DNA from 3 places in the Scandinavium sp. M-37 genome. Region 3 is predicted to be linked to each of the others. Evidence: riboswitches for the same ligand, from Rfam matches in the RefSeq annotation. Region 3 holds a riboswitch; each other region holds the start of a gene.
What was found. A riboswitch is a leader RNA that binds a small molecule or an ion and turns the genes downstream of it on or off. The one in region 3 is predicted to bind thiamine pyrophosphate.
Positions count from the first base shown of each region.

Region 1: another riboswitch for thiamine pyrophosphate. It lies ahead of thiB (thiamine ABC transporter substrate binding subunit); the one in region 3 lies ahead of thiC (phosphomethylpyrimidine synthase ThiC).
Region 2: another riboswitch for thiamine pyrophosphate. It lies ahead of thiM (hydroxyethylthiazole kinase); the one in region 3 lies ahead of thiC (phosphomethylpyrimidine synthase ThiC).

Region 1 is NZ_JBIGIN010000002.1:178,649-185,356, reverse strand. It holds gene leuC (3-isopropylmalate dehydratase large subunit) at 1-481, shown strand, start outside; gene leuD (3-isopropylmalate dehydratase small subunit) at 492-1,097, shown strand; gene ACG0Z5_RS02800 (sugar efflux transporter) at 1,152-2,330, opposite strand; gene sgrT (glucose uptake inhibitor SgrT) at 2,448-2,603, opposite strand; gene sgrR (HTH-type transcriptional regulator SgrR) at 2,691-4,346, shown strand; TPP riboswitch at 4,383-4,529, shown strand; gene thiB (thiamine ABC transporter substrate binding subunit) at 4,560-5,543, shown strand; gene thiP (thiamine/thiamine pyrophosphate ABC transporter permease ThiP) at 5,519-6,708, shown strand, end outside.
Region 2 is NZ_JBIGIN010000054.1:312-7,019, forward strand. It holds gene ACG0Z5_RS22745 (hypothetical protein) at 1-112, opposite strand, end outside; gene ACG0Z5_RS22750 (hypothetical protein) at 376-579, shown strand; gene ACG0Z5_RS22755 (DEAD/DEAH box helicase) at 684-2,144, shown strand; TPP riboswitch at 2,421-2,517, shown strand; gene thiM (hydroxyethylthiazole kinase) at 2,554-3,333, shown strand; gene thiD (bifunctional hydroxymethylpyrimidine kinase/phosphomethylpyrimidine kinase) at 3,330-4,130, shown strand; gene ACG0Z5_RS22770 (GntR family transcriptional regulator) at 4,166-4,912, shown strand; gene ACG0Z5_RS22775 (PfkB family carbohydrate kinase) at 4,886-5,839, opposite strand; gene ACG0Z5_RS22780 (ADP-ribosylglycohydrolase family protein) at 5,833-6,708, opposite strand, start outside.
Region 3 is NZ_JBIGIN010000056.1:4,930-11,637, reverse strand. It holds gene ACG0Z5_RS22995 (HesA/MoeB/ThiF family protein) at 1-633, opposite strand, end outside; gene thiE (thiamine phosphate synthase) at 620-1,261, opposite strand; gene thiC (phosphomethylpyrimidine synthase ThiC) at 1,261-3,156, opposite strand; TPP riboswitch at 3,237-3,337, opposite strand; gene rsd (sigma D regulator) at 3,391-3,894, opposite strand; gene nudC (NAD(+) diphosphatase) at 3,991-4,764, shown strand; gene hemE (uroporphyrinogen decarboxylase) at 4,804-5,868, shown strand; gene nfi (deoxyribonuclease V) at 5,878-6,549, shown strand; gene ACG0Z5_RS22960 (YjaG family protein) at 6,592-6,708, shown strand, end outside.

The DNA.
Region 1 (6,708 bases), on a different contig from region 3:
GGCCTCGTTCGCCGATCCGGTTGAGCGAGCAAGTGCTGAAAAAGCGCTGGCCTACATGGGTCTGAAGCCTGGCGTACCGCTGACCGACGTATCTATCGACAAAGTGTTTATCGGCTCCTGCACCAACTCCCGCATTGAAGATTTGCGCGCGGCGGCAGAAATCGCCAAAGGTCGCAAAGTCGCTCCTGGCGTTCAGGCGTTAGTGGTCCCAGGCTCCGGCCCGGTAAAGGCGCAGGCCGAAGCGGAAGGGCTGGACAAGATTTTCATTGAAGCCGGTTTTGAATGGCGTTTACCGGGCTGCTCGATGTGCCTGGCGATGAACAACGATCGCCTGAACCCGGGCGAGCGCTGTGCTTCCACCAGCAACCGCAACTTCGAAGGCCGTCAGGGCCGTGGCGGACGCACGCATCTGGTTAGCCCGGCGATGGCCGCAGCGGCTGCCGTTACCGGCCATTTCGCCGACATTCGTAGCATGAAATAAGGACACCATCATGGCAGAGAAATTTACCCAACACACCGGCCTGGTTGTCCCTTTGGATGCGGCTAACGTGGACACCGATGCGATTATCCCTAAGCAGTTTTTGCAGAAGGTCACCCGAACGGGGTTTGGCGCGCACCTGTTTAACGACTGGCGTTTCCTCGACGATAAAGGCGAGCAGCCAAACCCGGAATTCGTGCTCAACTTCCCGGAATTTAAAGGCGCGTCGATTCTGCTGGCGCGTGAAAACTTCGGCTGCGGTTCTTCGCGCGAGCACGCTCCGTGGGCGTTGACCGATTACGGTTTCAAAGTGGTGATTGCCCCGAGCTTTGCCGATATCTTCTATGGCAACAGCTTCAACAACCAGCTCCTGCCGGTCACGCTCAGCGATGAACAGGTCGACGATTTGTTCCAACAGGTACAGGCGAATCCGGGCATGACGTTTGAAGTGGATCTGGAAGCGCAGGTGGTGAAAGCCGGAGACAAGTCGTACAGCTTCAACATCGATGCGTTCCGTCGCCACTGCATGTTGAACGGTCTGGACAGCATCGGGCTGACGCTGCAACACGAAGGCGCGATTTCGGAGTATGAGAACAAGCAGCCTGCGTTTATGAACTGATTTATTGCCCGGCCTGGCCTACAGGGGATCGTAGGCTTGGCCGGGCAATAAAAACTACACGTCCTTCACCCGACAGGTTAGCCCCAACGTCACCACCGCCACCGCCGCCATCACCCAGTACACCGCGTGATGACCAAAACTCTGAGAGACCGCCCCCTGAATCACCCCGGCAATAATGACCCCGGTTGAAATGCTGTTGGTAAATAGCGTGGTCGCAGAACCCGCCCTACCCGGCATCAAATCCTGGAACCATAACATCCCTATCCCGGCGATAATCCCGATAAACACCGCGTTAAAAAGTTGCAGGAAAAGCAGCGCTTCGCGGGTGTGAAACAGGATCAGCCCAATATAGAACAGCACCCCAGCCGCCACAGCGGTAATCATCATCGGCCGCTTCCCGAAGCGTTTCACATAATATCCCGCGAGGATCATGGCCGGGATCTCCAGCCCGGCGGCGGTGCCCATCAGAATGCCCGCCAGATTGTCAGGCAGCCCCAGATCGCTGCTTATCCACAGCGGCATGTCGATGATGTACATGGTATTGCAGGTCCACATCAGGGTCGAAGCCACAAACAGCATCCGCACATTTTTATCGCCCCAGCCGCTAACCTCGGTGACGGCCACATCGGCGGGCGTCTCGACGCGCGACACCGACGGCAGCGCAAAGGCAATCAGCACCAGACTCAGGAAAAATATCCCGGCCGCTATTGAGAACATGGTGGTGAAGCCGTAATTCAGCGCCAGCATAAAGGCCAGCGGCGGGCCAATCACCCACGCCAGCGACAGCTGCGCACGCATCACCGAGCTGAACATCACCACTTCACGCGCGGAGCTGTCGGCATACTCCCGGGCCAGGGCAAACAGCTGAGGCATCAGGGCATTGGCGAGCGAGGCCAGCATCACACCGCAGATAAGCAGCGTCAGATAGTGACGATTAAAGGCAAACAGCAGCGCATTGCCTACCGCCATCAGGCAGCAGAACAGAATCAGCTTGCGGCGATCGCCCTGACTATCAGAACGTTTAGCCAGCCCGAGGCTGACCACGATCCCGGCGATGGCGTTGACGGTATAAAACAGGCCGACCCAGAATGGCTGTACGCCCACCTCGCGGCTGAGGAACAGACTTAGCGTCGGCATCTGCAATGCCCCCGCCACGCCGACCATAAACGCCACCAGCATAAAGGCGGCATACACCCCGTTCAGTCGTCGTCCCATCGTCGCTAACCAATGCATGCTTATTCCCGTCGCACAAAAAAAGAAAACGAAAAAAGCCAGCAGAAGCATTCTGCTGGCGGGTCTTTCAAGGCTCTCGCCTGATACCAATACTCAGTCACACATGATTAAGTCAAGTCAATGAAGATCCGAAACCGGGTTTGTAACGTCCCACTGCATCAAATCTTCCAGCATTTTCAGGCGCATTCCTGCGACCAGGCGGGCCAGCCATGACGCTCCCTGCGTCGCCAAAAAGTACTGTTGGTAAAACTGACGGGCAGTTGGCTTCTTCATCTTCACCTCCTCACTTCATCGGGATTGATTATTGGCTTAATATGAGGATAAATAAATTGCTGAGTTTTCGTCAGGAGTTCCCCTTTTATGTCCTCTGGTCGTCTGCAACAACAGTTCATCCGGTTATGGCAATGCTGTGACGGTCAATCCCAGCAGACCACGCTCAACGAGCTGGCCGAATTACTCAGCTGTTCGCGCCGTCATATGCGCACCCTGCTGAACACCATGGAAGAGAGAGGTTGGCTGACCTGGCAGGCGGAAGCCGGACGCGGGAAGCGTTCGCGGCTGACGTTCCTGTATACCGGGCTGGCGCTCCAGCAGCAGCGGGCGGAAGATTTACTGGAACAAGACCGCATCGATCAACTGGTACAGCTGGTGGGTGACAAAGCTACCGTGCGTCAGATGCTGGTCTCGCATCTGGGCCGTAGTTTTCGCCAGGGGAGGCACATCCTGCGGGTGCTCTACTATCGTCCGATGCGCAATCTGCTCCCCGGCACGCCGTTACGCCGCTCAGAAACCCACATTGCCCGACAGATATTTAGCGCCCTGACGCGTATAAATGAGGAAAACGGGGAACTGGAAGCGGACATTGCCCATCACTGGCAGCAGATTTCCCCTTTACAGTGGCGCTTTTATCTCCGGCCAGGGATTCATTTCCACCATGGCCGTGAACTGGAAATGGCGGACGTTATCCATTCCTTACAGCGTATCAATGCCCTGCCGCTGTATGCCCATATCCAGCGCATCGATTCCCCAACCGCCTGGACGTTGGATATTCATCTTGCCCACCCTGACCGCTGGCTGCCATGGCTGGTCGGCCACATTCCGGCGATGATCCTGCCGCGTGAATGGGAAAGCATGAATCACTTTTCCAGCCTGCCGGTCGGCACCGGGCCTTACGCTGTGGCACGGAACAATCAAAACCAGCTAAAAATCCATGCCTTCGATGACTTCTTTGGCTATCGGGCGCTGATTGATGAGGTGAATGTCTGGGTGCTGCCGGAAATCGGCGAGGAAGTCACCTGCGGCCTGACGCTGGAAGGCCCCACCGACGGCGAAAAAGCGGTCGAAAGTCGCCTCGAAGAAGGCTGCTATTACCTGCTGTTCGACGCCCGCAGCCAGAAAGGGGTCTCTGATGAAGTGCGCGAATGGGTGAGCAAAATACTCTCCCCCGCCAATCTGCTGTATCACGCCGATGAACAGTATCAGGGGCATTGGTTCCCGGCCTACGGCCTGCTGCCGCGCTGGCATCATGCGCGTCCGGGGAAAGGGGAAAAACCCGCCGGGCTGGAAACGCTGACCCTGACCTATTATCGGGAACATCTGGAACACAAAAACATCGCGCGGATCATGGGCGACCTGCTGGCCGAACATCAGGTGAAGCTGGAGATTCAGGAACTGGACTACGACGAGTGGCACCGGGGTGAAGCGCATAGCGACATGTGGCTGAACAGCGCCAATTTTACCCTGCCGCTGGATTTCTCGCTGTTTGCCCAGCTGTTTGAAGTGCCGCTGATCCAGCACTGTATCCCGCTCGACTGGCAGCAGGCCGCCGCCGAATGGCAGGCAGGCGACATGCATCTCGCCAACTGGTGTCAGCAGCTGATCGCCCAGCGTTCAGTGGTGCCGCTGATCCACCACTGGCTGATGATCCAGGGCCAGCGCAGTATGCGTGGCCTGCGCATGAACACCCTCGGCTGGTTTGACTTTAAATCGGCATGGTTTGCGCCTCCGGATTCTTAAGGCTTTCTGAAAAGTCACAAACTCATTACAATGCTGTCGTTCTCAACGGGGTGCTAATAAACAGACACAAAATCATTCGAGATGCATCAAGGCGGCTTGAATGATGACGTGTATGGGCTGAGATGATACCCGTCGAACCTGATCCGGATAACGCCGGCGAAGGGATTTGAGGCTTCTCAAAATCCTTTGCCACCCCTTAATTTGAGGTGCAAAGTGCTAAAAAAACTCCTGCCGTTCCTGTTTCTGGTAAGCGTCCCTGCTTTCGCGAAACCCGTGCTCACCGTTTATACCTACGACTCTTTCTCCGCCGACTGGGGCCCGGGGCCTGTGGTCAAAAAAGCCTTCGAGGCAGACTGCAACTGCGAGCTGAAATACGTGGCGCTGGAAGACGGGGTTTCGCTGCTCAACCGCTTAAGGATGGAAGGCAAAAACAGCAAAGCCGACGTGGTGCTGGGGCTGGATAACAACCTGCTTGAGGCCGCTACTCAAACCGGGCTGTTCGCCAAAAGCGGCGTGCCAACCGCCGGTATCAAGGTGCCTGGCGGCTGGAGTAACGAGACCTTTGTGCCATTCGACTACGGTTACTTTGCGTTCGTGTATGACAAAAACAAGCTGAAGAACCCGCCGAAAAGCCTGAAAGACCTTGTGGAGAGCCCGCAGAAATGGCGCGTTATCTATCAAGATCCGCGCACCAGCACTCCAGGTCTTGGTCTGCTGCTGTGGATGCAGAAAGTGTATGGCGATAAATCCCCGCAAGCGTGGCAGAAGCTGGCGGCCAAAACCGTCACCGTCACCAAAGGCTGGAGCGAAGCTTACGGCCTGTTCCTGAAAGGGGAAAGTGACCTGGTGTTGAGCTACACCACCTCCCCGGCTTATCACATCATTGAAGAGAAGAAAGACAACTTCGCCGCCGCTGATTTCGCCGAAGGCCACTATCTGCAGGTCGAAGTCGCCGCGCGTACCGCCGCCAGCAAACAGCCACAGCTGGCTGAACAGTTCCTGAAATTTATGGTCAGCCCGGCGTTCCAGAAAGCGATCCCGACCGGGAACTGGATGTATCCGGTCACCAACGTGGCGCTGCCAGACGGTTTTAACGGCCTGGTGAAACCGAAAACCACGCTGGAATATACCCCGCAACAGGTTGCTACCGAACGCCAGAACTGGATTGCTGCATGGCAACGCGCCGTCAGCCAGTAATCGCCGGCTGGCTGATGCCCGGCGCAACGGTGGCCATCGTGATGGTCGCTGTTGCGCTGGCGGCGTTTATGGCACTGTGGTTTAACGCCCCGGCCGCCAGCTGGGGGGCTTTCCTGCATGACAGCTATCTCTGGCACGTGGTGCGGTTTTCCTTCTGGCAGGCGTTTCTGTCCGCCCTGTTGTCGGTCGTGCCCGCCATTTTCCTCGCCCGCGCCCTGTACCGCCGCCGCTTTGCCGGCCGTCAAATCCTGCTCCGACTGTGCGCCATGACCTTAATTCTGCCGGTTCTGGTGGCGGTGTTTGGCATTCTCAGCGTGTACGGCCGCCAGGGCTGGCTGGCCCAGTTGTGCCATTGGCTCGGTTGGGAATGGTCGTTTTCACCTTATGGCCTGCAAGGCATTCTGCTGGCGCACGTGTTCTTTAATATGCCAATGGCAACGCGGCTGCTGCTCCAGGCGCTGGAGCAGATCCCCGGTGAACAGCGTCAGCTGGCGGCGCAGTTGGGAATGCGCGGTTTTAGCTTCTTCCGCTTTGTCGAATGGCCGTGGATGCGGCGACAAATTCCGGCCACCGCCGCGCTGATTTTCATGCTGTGCTTCGCAAGCTTCGCCACCGTCCTGTCGCTCGGCGGCGGGCCACAGGCTACGACTATCGAGCTCGCCATCTATCAGGCGCTCAACTTTGATTACGATCCCGGACGCGCGGCGATGCTGGCTCTCGTGCAGATGCTCTGCTGCCTGGGCCTGATGTTGATGAGCCAGCGTCTGAGCAAATCCCTCGCACCGGGGAATACGCAGCACACCGGCTGGCGCGATCCGGACGATCGCCTGCACAGCCGGGTAACCGACTGCGTGCTGATCGGGCTGGCGCTGCTGCTGTTGCTCCCGCCACTGCTGGCGGTGGGAATCGATGGCCTGAACCGTAATTTACCGCAGGTGCTGATGCAGCCCGTGCTATGGCAGGCGGCGTGGACCTCGCTGCGTATCGCCGTGGTCGCCGGATTGCTGTGCGTAACCTTGACGCTGATGCTGCTGTGGAGCAGCCGGGAACTGCGCGCCAGACAGCTAAATTTCGCCGGTCAAGCGCTGGAGTTGAGCGGGATGCTGATCCTCGCCATGCCGGGCATCGTGCTGGCCACCGGCTTCTTTTTACTGCTCAATAACAG
Region 2 (6,708 bases), on a different contig from region 3:
TCTGTTCGATGGTGTCTGTCACTTGTACTGGCGTGATACTGGAGTGGGGGGGAAATGTCTCTGTGTATAGTGCTTCAACTTCGGTTGGGGAAAGCCCTTGGTTATCTGTCAAATCGATCCTCCTGTATGTTTTGTGGTCAATTAAGTCCTCATGGTTAAATTGTTATCGTTCACTTTTCAATTTTTTCATTGTGCTATAAACAGAAGCGTGAAAGAAAAGGTTGGCAAAACTAACATTTATTCTTTGCTTTTGCAATCGTAAATTGTGCTGTATTTGTTAAGATGTTGAATTTGATCGGAAAACAGTTGACTTTGCAACCGATTTAATGTATGATGAATAGTAGATAGTTAACAACCGTTATAATAAGGAGGTACATGTACCAAACTAAAACTGATGTGCTCGAAGCCCTACACAGCGGAAAGCTGCTCCCCAAGATTTGCCAACAATACTCCCACAACAAAAATCTCTCCGACGAACGACGCAAGATGTTCAGGGTGGCCTTGATCAGCTACCGCATTGAACAGCTTCAGGAGATTTTACGTAACGAGGAACAACCGAATGAACATCCGATTCACTGATGAAACCCACAGGGCGCTTGTTGAACGTGCCAACCGTGAAGACAAGTCAGCCGCCGCGCTGGTGAGTGAGTTAATAACAGCAGTCCTAAACCGAGAGGAACCGAATGACCGAAAAGAAACCAGTAGTAAACTTTGTTAATGCGATTTGCGGCTCAGGAAAGAGCCACCGTCTGAAAGAGTACATTCTCAGCTTCAATCGCGAAGTTGTCCCAGAAAAATTCTTAATCGTAGTACCAACCCACGCTTTAGCCGATCAGTTCAAGCAAGATCTGAATCGCTTGAGAATCCCAAACCATCACATTTTCGTTGAAGGGGCGACTCTCAACCTGAAAAGCACCTTGGCTGATAACTTCCAGACAAATGTGGTGATAACCACCCACGAATGTTTCACCAACTACTGCCACCTCGCAACGTTCAATCCTGAGATGCGTTCTCTACTGGCAGAACACAATGTGGTGATTGACGAGATTCCTGATGGCTGGTTTGGGGCAGAAGCAACGATCCGACATGCTGACAGGACGGCAGAAAACTTCCCATACCTGGAATGGCTGGAAGAGCGAAACGGGCTGCTATACCTGCGCGAAGAGCACTACGACAATCTGTACAAGTATTACCATGAGAAGCACGCTAACAGTGACAATCTTAAGAAAGTGCTTTACGTGGCGCTCGACGGCGGTGGCGTGATGCATAAAGAATGTGATTCTTCATACAGCTTCTTTGCGTACACTTATAATCCGATACTGAAGGCCACAACGTGGGCAAAGAGTTTCACTGTGCTCGGCGCTGGTGTAAATCGCAGCGGGTTTATCTGGATGGCAGAGAACGTCGCTCAGATCGCTGTTCAGGAAGCGGGTGAACATCTTCAGCCTGATCCCGAGAGACGTAAGCATAAAAAAGTGCCTATCAAGATCGTGGTTGTTCTCCAAGAAGATATCAAAAGAGCGGGGCAGTCAGAACTCGCCAATGTCTTTAACAATCATCTGAACGAGATTCGACAGACTGTTGGCAAGGAATTTATCTTCGCCACTAACAGGGATAAAACCATCTGCGACTTCCAGACCATCGGACTCACTGAGCTTGGTGATCGCATGGGAGGGGAAGCTGTCTCGATGTCGAGCTACGGAATGAACAACTACCAAGGTGTTCATTGTGCCGTGTTCCTCGGATGTGCAAATCTGGGCGACAAAGACCGTAAGCGATGGGCTGACTATTGCGAACGTATCGGTTGGGATTTTGAAATGGTAATGGAGAAGAAGCGTCAGGCTATGTATTTTGAACGGTGCTACCAGTTTCTTAGCCGAACATCCATTCGCAACACTGATACCGATCACCCTCTGGTGTTTGTCGTTCCCGACATGGCGGCAGCAGAATACCTCAAAACCCATTACTTCCCTGGCTCAACCATCGAATGCCTTGGAATCAAGAAAGCTGGTAAGCAGCAGGAAACGCGTTTGAAGGTGCTGGAATACAAGGCGCAAGGGCTAACTCAGAAAAGGGCTGCGGAAGAAATGGCGGTGTCTCTGAGGACGGTAGCAACCTACTGGAACCAGGACACTCGCGTATGATCTCCGCACTTTACTGGTATTTGCTGTTCCTGTTTATCTGGGATGTAATCCGCACCTTGGAACGACGTAGAAAAACAGAACGCAAAACTGAATCTCGGAATCCATGAGGTCATGGGTAATATCATAAAGGAGCTTCGGCTCCTTTTTTGCTATCTGGGGTGGGGGTTAAAAAAGGGGTCAGGAGCGTCTTTAAGGTGAAGAAGCGAGACCTGATGAGGGCGGGCTTGCACCAGCAAGCAACTTCCCCTAAGCTGGCAAAAAGTAAGCTAATTTGTACCAAATGACTCGGGGTGCCCTTCTTTGTGAAGGCTGAGAAATACCCGTACCACCTGATCTGGATAATGCCAGCGTAGGGAAGTCAGAGACCCGCGCAGGGTATCGCTTCTTCACCCACTGGCAGGAGCGAACTATGCAACCTGACCTGCTTAACTCCGCGCAGCTCGCGCACACTTCACACCTTTTTCGTACTCGTTCGCCGCTGGTTCACTGCATGACTAACGATGTGGTGCAAACCTTCACGGCTAACGTTTTGTTGGCGCTCGGCGCGTCTCCGGCGATGGTGATTGATGCCGACGAAGCCCCACAGTTTGCCGCCTTTGCCGATACACTGTTGATCAATGTTGGCACGCTGACGCAATCCCGTGCGGCGACGATGCGAACCGCGGTGGAAAGTGCAAACGCCAGCCAAAAACCCTGGACGCTCGACCCGGTAGCCGTGGGGGCGCTCACGTTGCGGACAGAATTTTGCCAGCAGCTGTTGTCACTTCAGCCTGCTGCTATTCGTGGCAACGCCTCTGAAATTCTCGCATTGGCGGGCATGAGCCGCGGCGGGCGCGGGGTGGATACTACCGATACCGCTGCCACCGCGCTGCCTGCCGCCCAGGCCCTGGCGCGCCAAATTTCTACTGTTGTGGTGGTCACCGGTGAGGTGGATTACGTTACCGACGGGCAGCGCACGGTGAGGGTTACCGGCGGTTCCTCGTTGATGACCAAAGTGGTCGGCACGGGCTGTGCGCTTTCGGCGGTGGTGGCGGCGAGCTGTGCGCTGCCGGGCGACAGGCTCGATAACGTCGCGGCGGCCTGCGGATTAATGAAACGAGCAGGCGGGGTAGCGACTGAAAACAGCGCCGGGCCGGGCAGCTTCGTGGCGGCATTTCTAGACGCGCTGTACGCGGAGGGGCAGGCATGAAGCGGATTAACGCGCTCACCATTGCAGGCACAGACCCGAGCGGCGGGGCCGGGATTCAGGCGGACCTCAAAACGTTTTCGGCACTCGGGGCCTACGGCTGTTCGGTGGTCACCGCGCTGGTGGCGCAGAATACCCAGGGCGTGCAGTCGGTGTATCGCATCGAACCCGATTTTGTCGCCGCGCAGCTGGACTCAGTGTTTAGCGACGTGCGCATCGACACCACTAAAATCGGTATGCTGGCTGAAACGGATATCGTTGAAGCCGTGGCCGAACGTTTGGCACGTTATCACATCACTAACGTGGTGCTCGATACGGTGATGCTGGCGAAAAGCGGCGATCCGTTGCTGTCAGCGTCGGCGATCGCTACGTTGCGTAAACGCTTATTGCCGCAGGTCTCCCTGATTACCCCCAATCTGCCGGAAGCCGCGGCGCTGTTGGATGCGCCTCATGCGTGTAATGAAAGGGAAATGCTCGAGCAAGGCCGGGCGCTGCGGGCCCTGGGCTGCGAGGCGGTGCTGATGAAGGGCGGTCATCTGGACGATGTTGAAAGCCCGGACTGGTTGTTTACCCGCGAGGGCGAAATGCGTTTTACCGCGCCGCGCGTGCGGACCAAAAATACCCACGGCACCGGTTGTACATTGTCGGCAGCCTTAGCGGCGTTGCATCCGCGCTATAACAGCTGGCGGGAAACGGTGCTGGAAGCCAAAGCCTGGCTGTCGGCGGCGCTGGCACAGGCGGACTCGCTGGAGGTCGGGAGCGGTATCGGGCCGGTGCATCATTTTCACGCATGGTGGTAGTATACTGACTGAAACTTTTAGCCAGGAAACCAGAGATGGAACAAGCGCATACCCGGCTTCTCGCGCAACTGAACGAGCGCATCGCCGCTGCCGATAACACGCCGCTGTACCTGAAATTTGCCGAAACGGTAAAGAACGCGGTGCGCAGCGGCTGGCTGGAGCATGGCAATATTTTGCCCGGCGAGCGAGACCTGAGCCAGCTTACCGGCGTGTCGCGCATTACTGTGCGCAAGGCGATGCAGACCCTGGAAGATGAAGGTGTGGTCACGCGGGCGCGTGGCTACGGTACCCAGATCAACAACATCTTTGAGTATTCGCTGAAAGAGGCGCGCGGTTTTTCCCAGCAGGTGGTGTTGCGGGGCAAAAAACCGGACACGCTGTGGGTCAACAAGCGGGTGGTGGAATGTCCGTCAGAAGTGGCCGAACAGCTGGCGCTGGAGCCGAAAAGCGAGGTCTTTTTACTCAAGCGCATTCGTTATGTTGATGAAGAGGCGGTGTCGATTGAGGAGTCGTGGGTACCGTCGCACCTAATCAAGGATGCCGACGACATCGGGGTTTCACTGTACGACTATTTTCGCAGCCAGCATATTTACCCCCAGCGGACCCGGTCACGCGTCAGCGCCCGCATGCCGGACGCTGAGTTTCAGACACACATCAAAATGGATGACAAAATCCCGGTGCTGGTGATTAAACAGGTGGCGCTGGATCAGCAGCAGCGGCCGATTGAATACAGCATCAGCTACTGCCGCAGCGATTTATACGTGTTTGTGTGCGAGGAGTAATTCGTCGCGAGTGGGGGCACAGTCGCCGCCGCGGTGACTGACCACCCAGGATGCAACCGCATTACCCAGTGTGACCGCCTCGGCCAACGACCATCCTGAGGCCAATCCTGCCAGCACGCCGCCTGCGTGGCTGTCGCCTGCGCCGATGGTGTCGACCACCGTGGTCGGGAACGCCGCAGCCTGGCCGGATGCCGCCTCACTGAAATACCACGCCCCGTCCTTATCCTGGCGCACTATCAGCGGTGCCTGCCAGCGTTCAAGCCAGGCTTTGCCTAACTGTTCAACATCGGTGGGAAACGTCTGCTGTTCGGCAACAATGTCCGCTTCCTGGCGATTCAGGGTGATGAGCGGTTTGCAGGCCATGATCCGCGCAAACAGTGCCGGAGGCACATCTGCAATACGTGGCCCAAAGTCGATCAGCGCCGTCACGCCAGGCGACGCTTCCAGCCAGCCAATCAGGCGTTCGGCGCAGGGGGCGGTAAGCTGATAGCCGGACAGGTAAACCAGGCCGTCAGCGTGCTGCGGCAGACGTGCCAGCCAGTCCTCGTCCCAGGCGTTTTCCACCCCGGTAAACGACATAAAGGTGCGCTCTCCGTCCGGTTCGACCAGCGCCAGGCACCAGCCGTTGTCACCCTTGTTGGTTTCAATCAGGCTGTGAATGCCCTGGCGAGTCAGGTTGTTGCGCACGATATCGGCCCACACACCCTGGCCGAGTGGCAGGGCGTTACAGGATTCTATGCCGAGACGTTTCAGCGCTACCGCCACGTTCAGCGCACAACCGCCAATATTGACGCTCTGCTGTTGTAATTCGATGTCACAGCCACGCCAGGGCAGGGCGTAGGCATCGGCGATGACGTCAATCACCGCCGAACCGATGACCGTTACCGGGCGCTGCTGCCGGAGTTGGCTCAGTTTGTCATTCAGCATCGTTCCTCCCGCTGTTGGCGATAGCGCAGCAGGGCGGTGGCGTAGCGGTCAAAGTCGAGTTGGTTCACCGCGTCGAGTTCCTGTTTCAGCGCTGGGTTAATCCCGTCGATACCGTGCAACGCCCCGCAGATGGCGGTAGCCATCGCGCCGATGGTGTCGGTGTCGCCGCCCAGGTTGGCGCACAAAATCGCGCAGCGGTTCGGGTCGGTACCTGCCAGGTCGACCATCGCAATCGCGCAGGCCACGGATTCAAGGGTACTGGTGCCTGCACCGACCAACTGATAAAGCTGTTCGCAGGCGGATTCCACGCCGTGGGCTTCGCGGATGGTTTTCAGCGCCAGTTCGATACGCATTGAGAGCGAGGCGCTGAAAGTGGTTACCCGTTTTTCCTGGGCCTGACGGGCGACGGCGGGCAGTGCATCAACGATGTTCTGCCAGCTTTCGCCGTCCACCGCGCGGGAGACGGCCCAGCCAATCACTACCGCTCCGGCGATAGCGAGATCGGATTTGTGCGTCGGACTGGAAGCCAGCGCGACCGCATCGATAAAGGCATTGAGGTCAGCAGTCGGCAGCACGCAGCCCAGCGGGGAGACGCGCATCGCTGCCCCGTTGGTGACGCCGTTGTTTTCCAGCTCGCTGACCGGTTTACCGTCGCGAATGGCATTCAGCGCTATTTTCGAGGTCGGGCCGAGCACGTTTTTATTGAACGCGTCGAAGCCTTCTGCCCACGCCAGAATGTGGCGGCCAATTACGTCCGGTACGATCTCGCCGTCGCATTCGATAATCGCATCGGCCAGGCACAGCGCCATCGAGGTATCGTCGGTAAACTCCGCACGATTGAAATAGCAGGCGGCATTGTTTTCCGCCGG
Region 3 (6,708 bases):
GCCGGTCAGCCATTTGATGGCTTCTAACGCCTGCAAAGTGCCCATCACGCCCACTACCGGGCCGACAATGCCAGCGGTTCGGCAGTTACGCGCGGGTTCCTGTTCATCGGGCCACAGGCAGCGGTAGCAGCCGTAGGTTAACGGCGGGGCGATAACCATCAGTTGCCCGCCGAAGCCGACGGCGCTGGCGGTGATTAGCGGTGTGCCATGTGCGACACAGGCGGCGTTAATCGTCTGGCGGCTCGCCATGGTATCGGTGCAGTCGAGCACCACATCCGCCTGCTGAACCTGCTGGTGGAGCACTTCCCCGCAAAGATGCTGATTGAGCGCGATAAGCTGAATATCCGGGTTGCGTTGTGACAACCGGCGTTGCGTCACTTCCGCTTTCGGGCGGTTGATGTCCGTCTCGGTAAACAGGATTTGCCGCTGTAAGTTGCTGATGTGCACCGTATCGTCATCGGCCAGCACCAGCGTGCCGATCCCCGCCCCGGCCAGATACAGCGCCGCTGGAGAACCCAGCCCGCCGAGGCCAACGATCAGTACCCGGCTGGCGAGCAGTTTTTTTTGACCGTCGACGGCGATATCCTCGAGCAGGATCTGGCGGCTGTAGCGCATGAAATCACGATCGTTCATCGCCCGCCCCCGCCATCTCCAGTAGCTGTGCGGTAGCCATGTGCCAGTCTGGCGCCTGGGTTATGGCGCTCACTACCGCAATGCTGCCCACTCCGGTCGCCAGTACAGCTGGGGCGCGATCGAGGCTGATGCCGCCAATCGCCACCGTGGGATAATTTTTCAGCCGGGCAATATGTGCCGCAAGCTGCGCTAATCCCTGTGGGGAGGACGGCATCTGTTTGGTCTGCGTGGGGAACACGTGACCCAGCGCGATGTACGACGGCTTCACCGCCAGCGCCACGTCAATTTCCATATCGTCATGCGTCGAAACGCCGAGCCGCAGCCCGGCCTGGCGAATGGCATCCAAATCCGTGGTTTCCAGGTCCTCCTGACCCAGATGCACGCCGTAGGCCTGATGCTTAATAGCCAATTGCCAGTAGTCATTGATAAACAGCCGGGCGCGATAGCGGCGACCCAGCACAATGGCGGCAGTAACCTCGGCTTCCACCTCATCATCGGTCTTATCCTTGATGCGTAACTGAATGGTTCGCACGCCCGCCTCCAGTAGATGGGCTATCCATTCCACGCTGTCGACGACCGGATACAGGCCGAGGCGATACGGCACCGCCGGGAAATCAGGCTGATACATCAGACTTCCTCCTTGCGCAGATAGATTTCACCGCCTTTGGCGCGGAAGTTTTCTGACATATCGGCCATGCCCACTTCGATAGTCTGGGTTGCCGCATAGTCACGTACTTCCTGGGAAATTTTCATTGAGCAGAACTTCGGCCCGCACATCGAACAGAAGTGCGCGACTTTGCCGGATTCCTGCGGCAGGGTTTCATCGTGATAGGCGCGGGCGGTGAACGGATCCAGCGCCAGATTAAACTGGTCTTCCCAGCGGAATTCGAAGCGTGCCTTCGACATGGCATTATCGCGGATTTGTGCCCCCGGATGGCCTTTTGCCAGGTCTGCGGCGTGGGCGGCAATTTTGTAGGTAATCAGTCCCTGCTTAACGTCCTCTTTGTTCGGCAGGCCAAGGTGCTCTTTTGGCGTGACGTAGCACAGCATCGCGCAGCCGAACCAGCCAATCATCGCCGCGCCAATGCCGGAGGTGAAATGGTCGTAGCCTGGCGCAATATCAGTGGTCAACGGCCCGAGGGTGTAAAACGGCGCTTCGTGGCAATGCTCCAGTTGTTCCGTCATGTTGCGGCGGATCATCTGCATCGGCACATGACCCGGGCCTTCAATCATTACCTGCACATCATATTCCCAGGCAATCTTGGTCAGTTCGCCGAGGGTATGCAGTTCAGCAAATTGCGCTTCGTCGTTTGCATCCTGAATCGAACCCGGACGCAGGCCATCGCCCAAGGAAAGAGATACGTCGTAGGCGGCGCAGATCTCGCAGATTTCACGGAAATGCTGATACAGGAAATTTTCCTGATGATGCGACAGGCACCATTTCGCCATGATGGAACCGCCGCGTGAAACGATGCCGGTCAGGCGTTTGGCGGTCATCGGCACATAGCGCAGCAGCACGCCAGCGTGAATGGTGAAGTAGTCGACGCCCTGTTCCGCCTGCTCCAGCAGGGTGTCGCGGAAGGCTTCCCACGTCAGATCTTCGGCGATGCCATTGACCTTCTCCAGCGCCTGATAAATGGGCACCGTACCAATCGGCACCGGGCTGTTACGCAGGATCCATTCCCGGGTTTCGTGGATGTAGCGGCCGGTAGACAAATCCATCACCGTATCCGCTCCCCAGCGCGTGGACCACACCAGTTTTTCCACTTCTTCTTCGATAGACGACGTCACCGCCGAGTTACCGATGTTGGCGTTCACCTTCACCAGGAAATTCCGCCCGATGATCATCGGCTCGGATTCCGGGTGGTTGATATTGGCCGGAATAATCGCGCGTCCGGCGGCGACTTCATCGCGCACGAACTCCGGGGTGATATTGTCGGGCAGGCTCGCGCCAAACCCTTCGCCTGGGTGCTGGTGGCGAAGTACATCGCCACGAATGCGCTCGCGCCCCATGTTTTCGCGAATGGCAATGAACTCCATTTCAGGGGTCACGATCCCCTGGCGGGCGTAATGCAGCTGCGTCACGCATTTACCGGCGATGGCGCGTTTGGGTGTCAGCAGGCCGGTAAAGCGCAGTTCGTCGAGGCCGTCATCGGCCAGCCGTTCCCGGGTGTAAGCCGAACTGCGCGCGTCCAGCGGCTCGCTGTCATGACGCGCCTCAATCCAGGGCTGACGCAGTTTGGCCAGGCCCTGCTGAACGTTGATGACAATATCTGGATCGCCGTAGGGACCGGAGGTGTCATACACCGGCACGGCTTCGTTGGGTTCGAACTGAGGCGTGTCTTTGCTGCCGCCAATGAGCGTCGGGCTAAGCTGAATTTCACGCATCGGGACGCGGATATCATCGCGCGAACCAGCGAGATAAATCCGTTTCGAGTTAGGGAAGGCCGTGCCTTCGAGGGTGTCGATAAAGTGTTGGGCATGTGCACGCTGTTCGCGGCGGGAGAGTTTGGTAGTAGACATAGCGCATTCCAGTATGTGAAAGAAATGGCTTGTCAGACGACGGATGAACGAAGAGATTACGCGCCCATTAGACGACGTAAAAATGTGTGACTCTTGTTCCCTTCGCAGGTACTAACCTGATCAGGTTCCGCGGATCCCGAATTAACGGTCTCAGCCCAAATGGGCACTCCGACAAGATACAACCCCGCCAGCGGCGAGGTGAAGAATGTAAATTACGCGTTAACGGTTAAGAACTCAAGCCGGGCGCGCAATCTGATTTTCATCATTGGCGCTGCCGTTCAGTTTGTTATCCATCGCCAGCGCAATCAGGCTGTCTTCCAGCGCAAATCGCGCCGCAAGTGCTTCGCCCAGGCTGGATAACGCCTGCTGAAACTCCATGCAATTATCATCATCAATGGCGGTTTCAAGGCTGGAATCGTAGAGACTCATGATTTGCTCGGTATTGCCTTCGAGCTGAGGATAGAGTTTTGTTGCCGCCAAAAGTGGGTTTTCACCTTCCAATTCGCCGACAATGCGTTCATAAATACTGAAATGACCGGCGGAGAGGTAATCCACCAGACGCTGACAAAAATCGTCGAGCGCTTTCTCGTTGAGGCGCATATACGATCCTTTGCCAGGCTTGATGCCAACCAGATTGTAATAGGCGACGAGCAACTGCTTGCGCACCTGTAGCCACTGATCGACAAGATGATGGCTGCCGCCAACGCGCTCTGTCAGGCTTTCTAACTGGTTTAGCATGATGGACTCCGCATGTGAAAGAGCGAAAACAGCTCACCCAAAAATGTAAAAGCACTGTTAACAAAGTGCCAGTGAAGCGAAGGTAGTGCAATAGATATGGATCGTATAATTGAAAAATTAGATTGTGGCTGGTGGATAGTCAGCCACGAACAGAAACTCTGGTTGCCCAACGGTGAATTGCCACATGGCGAAGCACACGCATTCGGTCTGGTGGGCCAGCATGCGATGCAGATTGGCGAATGGGAGGGCGATCCCGTTTGGCTTATCCAACAGGATAAGCGTCAGGAAATGGGCTCAGTGCGCCAGGTGCTGGACCAGGATGTTGGCCTGTTCCAGCTGGCGGGGCGTGGGGTGCAGCTGACTGAGTTTTACCGATCGCATAAATTCTGCGGCTATTGCGGTCACACCATGCATCCGAGCAAAACCGAATGGGCAATGCTGTGCAGCCACTGCCGGGAGCGCTATTACCCGCAAATTGCGCCGTGCATTATTGTCGCTATCCGCCGTGACGATTCCATTTTGCTGGCACAACACACGCGCCATCGTAATGGGGTGCATACCGTGCTGGCCGGTTTTGTCGAAGTCGGGGAAACCCTTGAACAGGCTGTGGCTCGCGAGGTGATGGAAGAGAGCAGCATCCGCGTCAAAAACCTGCGCTATGTGACCTCGCAGCCGTGGCCTTTCCCGCAGTCGCTGATGACCGCATTTATGGCGGATTACGACAGCGGCGAGATAGTCATCGACCCGAAAGAGTTACTGGAAGCCAACTGGTATCGCTACGACAACCTGCCTCTGCTGCCACCGCCGGGTACCGTCGCGCGTCGTTTAATTGAAGATACGGTGGCGATGTGTCGGGCAGAGTATGAGTGATGGTACACTGCTCGCATGACGCATAAAGGAACTGCCAACATGACCGAACTGAAGAACGATCGTTATCTGCGTGCGCTGCTGCGCCAGCCTGTTGATATCACCCCTGTCTGGATGATGAGACAAGCGGGCCGCTATTTGCCGGAATACAAGGCCACACGCGCTGAAGCCGGCGATTTTATGTCGCTGTGCAAAAACGCCGAGCTGGCTTGTGAAGTGACGTTACAGCCGCTGCGTCGTTATCCGCTGGATGCAGCGATCCTCTTCTCGGACATTCTGACAATCCCTGATGCGATGGGGCTGGGGCTCTATTTTGAGGCCGGTGAAGGCCCGCGTTTTACCTCGGTGCTGAAAACCAAGGCCGATATTGAAAAGCTGCCTGTTCCGGATCCAGAACAGGAACTGGGCTACGTGATGAACGCGGTGCGGACTATTCGCCGTGAACTGAAAGGCGAAGTGCCGCTGATCGGTTTCTCCGGCAGCCCGTGGACGCTGGCCACCTATATGGTGGAAGGCGGCAGCAGCAAAGCGTTTACCCTTATCAAAAAGATGATGTATGCCGATCCGCAGGCGCTGCATCTGTTGCTGGATAAACTGGCGAAGAGCGTCACCCTATATCTGAACGCGCAAATCCGTGCGGGCGCGCAGTCGGTGATGATTTTCGACACCTGGGGCGGGGTGCTGACCGGGCGCGATTATCAGCAGTTCTCGTTGTACTACATGCATAAAATTGTCGATGGCCTGCTGCGTGAAAACGAAGGTCGTCGTGTGCCGGTGACATTATTCACCAAAGGCGGCGGGCAGTGGCTGGAAGCGATGGCTGCAACCGGATGCGATGCGCTGGGTCTCGACTGGACCACCGACATTGGCGATGCGCGTCGTCGCGTGGGTGATAAAGTGGCGTTGCAGGGCAACATGGATCCGTCGATGCTGTATGCACAACCGGCACGTATCGAAGAAGAAGTGGCGTCTATTCTGGCCAGCTTTGGGCAGGGTGAAGGGCACGTCTTTAACCTGGGGCACGGCATTCATCAGGATGTCCCGCCGGAGCACGCGGGTGCATTTGTTGAAGCCGTGCACCGTTTGTCGGAACACTATCACCAGTAAGGATACGGCATGGATCTGAGCACTCTTCGGGAACAGCAACGGGCGTTAGCATCGTCAGTGATCCGCGAGGATCGCTTCAATGAAGATCCTCCGCAGTTGATCGCCGGGGCAGACGTCGGATTCGAGCAGGGCGGAGAAATCACCCGGGCGGCGATCGTCCTGCTGAGTTACCCGAGCCTGGAGCTGGTGGAATACCAGATAGCGCGTATTCCCACTACCATGCCTTACATCCCCGGATTCCTTTCTTTTCGTGAATATCCCGCGCTGCTGGCAGCGTGGGAGCAACTTTCCCGTAAACCCGATTTGCTTTTCGTCGATGGTCACGGAATTTCCCATCCGCGTCGCCTGGGCGTAGCCAGCCACTTTGGCCTGCTGGTGGACGTGCCCACCATTGGTGTCGCGAAAAAACGCCTTTGCGGTAAGTTTGATCCGCTGTCTCCTGAACCGGGCGCGCTGGCCCCGCTGATGGATAAAAGCGAGCAGCTGGGCTGGGTCTGGCGCAGCAAAGCGCGCTGTAATCCGCTGTTTATCGCCACCGGTCATCGCGTCAGTCAGGACACGGCTTTGGCCTGGGTTCAGCGCTGTACACAGGGTTACCGCCTGCCGGAACCGACGCGTTGGGCCGATGCGGTGGCTTCCGGACGACCGGCATTCCAGCGCTGGCAAGCAATTCAGCCCTGATTCAGGTAAACTGCGGCCAATTAACGCATTCGAGAACTCATCATGTTACAAAATCCGATTCATCTGCGCCTTGAGAAACTGGAAAGCTGGCAGCACGTGACCTTTATGGCTTGCCTGTGCGAGCGTATGTACCCGAATTACGCTGTGTTCTGTCAGCAG